3 regions of the Mesorhizobium sp. M1322 genome follow, and region 2 is predicted to be linked to each of the others. Evidence: riboswitches for the same ligand, from Rfam matches in the RefSeq annotation. Region 2 holds a riboswitch; each other region holds the start of a gene.
What was found. A riboswitch is a leader RNA that binds a small molecule or an ion and turns the genes downstream of it on or off. The one in region 2 is predicted to bind thiamine pyrophosphate.
Positions count from the first base shown of each region.

Region 1: another riboswitch for thiamine pyrophosphate. It lies ahead of thiB (thiamine ABC transporter substrate binding subunit); the one in region 2 lies ahead of NKH12_RS06595 (YkoF family thiamine/hydroxymethylpyrimidine-binding protein).
Region 3: another riboswitch for thiamine pyrophosphate. It lies ahead of NKH12_RS24995 (YkoF family thiamine/hydroxymethylpyrimidine-binding protein); the one in region 2 lies ahead of NKH12_RS06595 (YkoF family thiamine/hydroxymethylpyrimidine-binding protein).

Region 1 covers NZ_JAMYLP010000008.1:67,727-69,977, forward strand. Annotated here, with positions in the region: gene thiB (thiamine ABC transporter substrate binding subunit) at 123-1,136, opposite strand; TPP riboswitch at 1,180-1,294, opposite strand; gene NKH12_RS05225 (thiamine diphosphokinase) at 1,398-2,042, shown strand; gene NKH12_RS05230 (ABC-F family ATP-binding cassette domain-containing protein) at 2,044-2,251, shown strand, end outside.
Region 2 covers NZ_JAMYLP010000011.1:21,642-23,892, reverse strand. Annotated here, with positions in the region: gene NKH12_RS06600 (alcohol dehydrogenase family protein) at 1-875, shown strand, start outside; gene NKH12_RS06595 (YkoF family thiamine/hydroxymethylpyrimidine-binding protein) at 885-1,493, opposite strand; TPP riboswitch at 1,484-1,596, opposite strand; gene NKH12_RS06590 (hypothetical protein) at 1,630-1,956, shown strand; gene NKH12_RS06585 (nucleotidyltransferase family protein) at 1,953-2,251, shown strand, end outside.
Region 3 covers NZ_JAMYLP010000090.1:17,663-19,913, forward strand. Annotated here, with positions in the region: gene NKH12_RS24990 (sulfite exporter TauE/SafE family protein) at 1-649, opposite strand, end outside; TPP riboswitch at 1,007-1,118, shown strand; partial or broken gene NKH12_RS24995 (YkoF family thiamine/hydroxymethylpyrimidine-binding protein) at 1,109-1,258, shown strand; gene NKH12_RS25000 (ABC transporter permease) at 1,336-2,136, shown strand; gene NKH12_RS25005 (ABC transporter ATP-binding protein) at 2,133-2,251, shown strand, end outside.

The sequences.
Region 1 (2,251 bases), on a different contig from region 2:
CATCTCCACAACAGTGGGGGTGAGCGGGGCGGCGAAGCTGCCGATCTCCCCCCTTGCGGGGGAGATGGCCGGCAGGACAGAGGGGGTTGGCGTGGAGCGAACACCATGCAGAAATCTAAGCCCTACTCGCTCATCACCGACAGCCATTCGTCGACCCAGGCCTTGCGGTTGGCGGCCACCTCTTCGGGACTGAACAGCAAAGTCTTGGTCGGCTTGACGAGCTTGTCGAAGGCCGGATTGAGCGGCTTGTCAGTTTTGCCGGCAGGAAACATCCAGTTGGTCTCTGGGATGACATCCTGGAATTTCGGCCCGGTCATGAAAGTCAGGAACTGTTTCGCCAATGGATTCTTCGCGCCCTTGGTGGTGATGCCAGCGACCTCGATCTGCAGATATTCGCCTTCCTCGAAGGACGCCGCCTGATAGCGCTCGGTGTTTTCGGCGACCATGTGGTAGGCCGGCGAGGTGGTGTAGGACAGCACCATCGGCGCCTCGCCCTTGGTGAAGAGGCCGTAGGCCTCGCTCCAGCCCGGCGTCACGGTGAGCACCTTTGCCTTAAGCTTGGCCCAGGCTTCCGGGGCCTTGTCGCCATAGACCGACCTCACCCACAACAGCAGGCCGAGACCGGGCGTCGAGGTGCGTGGATCCTGGATGACGATCTTCTCATCGGCATCGCCCTCGACCAATTCCTTCAGGCTCTTCGGCGGGGTCTTCAGCTTTTCGGTGTCGTACACGACGGCGAAATAGCCATAGTCGAACGGCACGAAAACATCGTCGCTCCAGCCGCCCGGCACATTGACATCCATGACGGCACCATGCGGCGAAAACAGGCCGGTGGCCTTGGCTTCCGCCGTCAGATTGGTGTCGAGCCCTAGCACGATATCGGCCTTGGTAGCGGCCCCTTCCAGCCTGACGCGGTTGAGCAGGGCGACGCCGTCGGCGACCGCGACGAATTCGAGAGTACAGCCGCATTCGGCCTCGAAGGCCTTCTTCACCGCGGGGCCAGGACCCCAGTCGGCGGTGAAGCTCTCATAGGTATACACGGTGAGTTTTTCCTGCGCGGATGCTGGCCCGGTGCCGGCGAGAACGGACGCCGCAAGCAGCACTGCCGAAACAAGAGTGTATAAAAACGTGCGCATCGGCGCCTCCTTCGTTGGTGTTGAAAGGAATTGAGGCGTCGGGCTGTCCGAAACGTCTAATCCCTCCGCCGGTACAAACCGGATCAGGTTCAGCGGGTTGGCATGGTTGCCTCTCAGCTGGCCCGCGAAGATCGCGTCCAGCACCCCGTTAGAGCGTTTCGACACATAGGCCCGGCCCAAGTGCGGCGCAAGCGGAAGTTTGCCGAGCATCCGGGAACGCGGCCTTCCGTTTCGCAAGCAGGGCTGGTAAGGGCCACGCATATGAGCAAATTCACCATCCTGCTTGGCGGCGATCTAATCCGCACGCCGCTGCTCGACCGCCAGGTCGAAGGCTCCCGTGTCATCGCCGCCGACGCCGGCATCAGCCATGCCCAGACGCTGCGCCTGACGCCGGAACTCTGGGTCGGCGACTTCGATTCGGTGCCGGCGGATTTGCCGGACGAACTGGCCGCCGTGCCCCGCCAGGTGTTTCCGGCAGAAAAGGACAAGACCGACGGCGAACTGGCTATCGCCGCCGCGCTCGAACGCGGCGCGACCAGCCTCGTGCTCGCCGGCGCGTTCGGCGGCAAGCGCACCGACCACCCCTTCCTTCACTTGGCACTCGGCGTCCGGCTGGCTGAGGCAGGGACAGAGGTGCTTTTGACCAGCGGCGCACAAGAAGGCATCCCCTTGCTTCGCGGAAAGGCCGGCTTCGACTACGCCGACGGTATGCTGTTTTCGATTCTCGGCTTCTCCGACCTTGCCGGCCTGACCGTGACCGGCGCCAAATGGCCGCTGAACCATGTCGAGGTGGCATTCGGCTCGTCACTGACCATTTCCAATGAGGTCAAGGGCCGGCTCGAAATCGCGCTGGGCAGCGGCCGCGCGTTGTTGCTCGCCCACCCATTCCCCTTACCTGAAAGCTGACATGGCGCCGCCACTTCTCAATCTCGACGGGATAAAACTGACCTTCGGTGGCACGCCGCTGCTCGACGGGGCGGAGCTGACGGCGTCGGCGGGCGACAAGATTGCTTTGGTCGGCCGCAACGGCTCGGGCAAGTCGACGTTGCTCAAGATCGCTGCGGGATTGATCGAGCCGCAGGACGGCGAGGTGTTCCGCCAGCCTTCGGCGACAG
Region 2 (2,251 bases):
GCAACACGCTGACCTTTCCGCGCATCCAGGGCACCGATACGGTCGGCCGCATCGTTGCCGTCGGCGCCGGTGTACCTCCAGCTCGCATCGGCGAGCGCGTGATGGTCGATTTCTCCATCTATAACCGCGACAACGATTCACTCGCCGACATCGACTACATGGGCCACGGCCGCGACGGCGGCTATGCCGAGTACCAGACCGTGCCGGCCGAGAATGCGCATGTCGTCGACACCGAGCTGACCGATGTCGAACTCGCCACCTTCTGCTGCGCCTATCTCACCGGCGAACAGATGCTGGAACGCGCCGCATTGAAGGCCGGCGAGCGCGTGCTGGTCACCGGCGCGTCGGGTGGCGTCGGCTCCGGCATCGTGCAGCTGGCGCGGGCGCGCGGCGCCATCCCCTATGCCGTCGTCGGCAAGGGCAAGGAACAGGCGGTGCTCGACATCGGCGCCGAGGCAGTGATCACCCGTGGCGTGGCCCACCTTCCCCCCGCCGTGAACGCGGCGACCGGCGGCCAGCCGATCGACGTGGTTGCCGACCTGGTCGGCGGCGCGATCTTCAATGACCTCTTGCGCATCCTTCGGCCCGAAGGCCGCTACGCCACCGCCGGCGCGATTGCCGGCCCGGTCGTGCAGCTCGATCTGCGCACCATGTATCTCAAGCAGTTGCAGTTGCACGGCTCCAGCCAGGGCACGCGACACGATTTCCGCCGTATCGTCCGCTACATCGAGGACAAGAAGATCCGGCCGCTGGTCGGCGGTGTCTACAAGCTCTCCGATTTCCACCGCGCCCAGGCGGATTTCGTCGCCAAGGACTTTGTCGGCAAGCTGGTGGTCGTTCCGGATGCCGTTTCGGATTTCGCTGTAACCCGTTGACAACCAACACTAACAAGGGCTCGGGCTGTTTGCGGACACTGTGAGATCGAGCGCGACATGGCCTTGCGGCGCGCCGAAGCGAAGGAAGGCTTCCGACAGCGTCGCGAACACCGGCCCGGCATCGCCTCTCAGCTTGGTGCAGAAATTCTTCGACCTGTCGAAGACGCCCGAAGTCTTGAGAAAGTCGACGCAGCCGTAGATCTCGTCCATGTGATGGCCTTCACCGAGCGGATAGAGCGAGAACTGCGCGGCGACCTCTTGTCCGAGTTTTTTCGCACTGTCGACATGCGACCGCGCCGCGCCGATGCGCTCGGCCAGGGAGAGCTCGTGACTGCTGCCGGAAATCGGTGTGCAGATCGGATCGTCAGGCTCGCCGGGGCAGCCGCGCGACACCGTCGCCGACAACACGCAATGCACACCGCTTGCCGCCGCCGAGGCGAACAGATCGCGTATGGCCGGAAAAAGCTGTTCCGGCGGGCCGACGATCAGCGTCGAGATGTCGTCGGTCTCGATGCGGAAATTCGGCCGATAGGAATCCATCGCCGAAATTGCTCTAAGGATGACGCCGACGAAATCGTCGCACATCGGATACAGGGAAATCTGTGCACCTGAAAACATAGTCGCCTCGCTCCGCTGGCATTACCCAGATCAGCTTGAGGGACCGAAGGCTTGGCACCTTCCATCTCAGCCCCGGCAATACGGAGCGCCCCTGTCGATGGGGGCGACGTAGCACCTGCGCGAAGGATGTTCAAGTATGGTCCAGGCAGTCGCTTCGGACCAATTGCCGATCGTGGCGCCGCCGGCGAAGCTGCCTATCTGCCGCGGCAAGGCGTCAAAGCGTACCTGGCTTTCAACGCTCAATACGCGGCGGCTTTCACGAGGCGTTTTTCGTGATGGCTTCGTTTATCTGGATGAGCAAAACCATTCTGATTTGGCTGCACGACGGCAACAGGGATTCTTGATCTTCTCCTGCGGCGTTATAAGTTTTTCGCAATTTTCTTATAACGCCGCTTGCGTCGCTCGAGATCATGCCGTTATAAGAGAACCGCATTTTTCTTATAACCGGAGCCGCCTGACATGAAGACGGTCGACCTCGTTTACCGCACGATGTATGCGGAACTCGTCCAGCGATCCTTGGACGCAGCCTTCGAAACGGATTTTCCGACGACGGGCAACCTCGTCAAGGTGCCCGTCAAGGACAAGGTCTACTGGTATTTCGAGGAAACGAAGCCGACGAAGACGCGACGGTATGTCGGGCCTGACAGCGATCCCGAGATTGCAAAACGCGTCGAATCCTTCCGTCAGATCAAGGACGATCTCCGCGCCCGCAGGAAGCTGGTATCCACGCTCGTGCGCGAGGCAGGGCTGACAGAACC
Region 3 (2,251 bases), on a different contig from region 2:
CGCCGCCAAGGATCAAGCCGGCAACGGCAATTAGATTTTCTGCCAGCTCTCCTGCCTCCTCCCAATGGCCCGTTAGCGAGGCAAACAAGAAGGTCAGAGATACCGACAACGTGATGAGAAACTCGCTGGCATTAACCGTACCGATGACGTAGCGGGGCCTCCCGCCAAAGCCGAGAAGGCCCGTCGTTACGATGGATCCCCATCCGCCACCCCCTGCCGCATCGAGAAATCCACCCCCAAGTCCAAGCGGAGCTACCGCACCTGCAGGTACCGGATTGCTTGGGATCCGCCGGAATGAACGGAACAGGAGCCAAGCTCCGACGAGCGCAAGGTATGTGGTCACATATGGCTTCATGACGGCCCCTTCAAACGACGTAAGCACAAAAGCGCCGAGAACGCCGCCGAGAACGCCAAATGGCATCAGCCGCCAGAAAAGTTTCCAGTCAACGTTGCGGTGATAGAGGTGAGCCGAACCCGAGGCCGCGGTGGTAAACAGCTCAGCCGCGTGAACTGAAGCCGAAGCGTGTGCAGGAGAAACGCCAAACCCCAGCAGTGTTGTCGAGCAAACCACGCCGTAGGCCATGCCGAGAGCCCCGTCCACAGCTTGCGCTACAAACCCCACGAGCGCAAAAAGAATGAATTCTTGCATTTGGCTCTCCAACAAAGCGCGGTTGTAATTGGCGAAAGAGAAACCCGCTGCCTCAACGTATGCAATTTATGCCTTCATGCTTCCACAATTCACCAAACGCCTGGCATCGATAATGGTGACGACGAATGGGAAACTGTCCGCTCGATCGACGCCTTCCTTACACTTTCAAAGTCATTAGCTTCTCAGAGCATTCAGGCGATCTCGAACACGATGCTGGGTTGGCACCCTCTCAAGTTGAAGCCGCGCATCGACCTTCCTCGAAAGACCACGCCAGTCGCTCAAGCCGCACCTCCGCCGACCTGAGGTTTCACAGGTCGGACGCAGGCTTGCAGCTCTACCCCATATCTGTTTAATTGCCGCCATCCACAGGGGTGCTCCGTATCGTCGGGGCTGAGAGATGGGCTGCTAGCCCGTAAACCCTAGAGCTGATCTGGATAATACCAGCGGAGCGAGGCGGTGATGTTTTCTGACGCACAGATTTTCCTTTATCCGACAACCGGCGATTTCGTCGGCGTCATCATCTCCGCACTCGATGCGCTCGAGCCTTGTCGCGATCGGTTGCGCATAGGCACAGACGATATTTCGACGCTGCCGGTCGGCCCGCTCGATGGCCATGTCACGATCGAGCTTACGGTTTCGGCCAACAGCCCGACCCTGCGCTGATCTTTTCGCGCGAGAGGTCTCGCATGTCCCAACCTTTCTCCGCCGCACCGCGAATCGCAGCCTTGTTCGCCAAGGTCGGACCGGCCTTGCTATCGGTCGGCGCGCTAGTTTTGGCTTGGGAGCTCTATGCGCGCATCTCGGGCATCTCGCCCACCACGCTGCCCGCGCCGTCACGCGTCCTCGCCCAGGCCATCCAGCAGCGCCAGGCGCTGTTCGACAACACCGTGCCGACGATCAGCGCTACATTGGCGGGTTTCGCCTGCTCGCTGGCCGTTGCCTTCATCCTTTCGGTGCTGATCGACTTCTTCAAGCCGCTGCGCCGCGCCCTGTTCCCGGTGTTCATCATCAGCCAGACGCTGCCGCTGGTGGCGATCGCCCCGCTGGTCGTTCTCTGGTTCGGCTTCGGGCTTACGCCGAAGATCATGCTGGTCGCCCTCGTGACTTTCTTTCCCATGCTGGTCGCGCTGGTGCAGGGTTACGAATCGACGGATCGAGACATTTCGGCGCTTCTGAGTTCGATGGGCGCTTCCCGCATGCGCATTTTCCTGCTGGCCCGCCTGCCCTCCTCGCTGCCCTATTTCTTCGCCGGACTGCGCATCTCGATCACCTATGCCGTGGTGGGCGCCATCTTCGCCGAATATGCCGGTGCTGCCAAAGGGCTCGGCATCTACATGCTCAACGCCAAGAACAATTTCCAGCCCGATCTCGTGCTGGCGGCCGTGCTGGTCAGCGCCTTGCTCACCCTGGTCCTGTTTGCCGCTACGGTGCTGATCCAGCGCGCCGCCGCGCCATGGGAGCGGCTCGATGGCGCACGAAAATCATGAGCAGGCGGCTGGAGCTGCGCCAAGTCAGCAAGCGTTTTGGCGACATCGACGTGCTTGCCGGCATCACCCTGCATGTCGAGCCGGGCGAATTCGTTTCAATCCTCGGCCCCTCTGG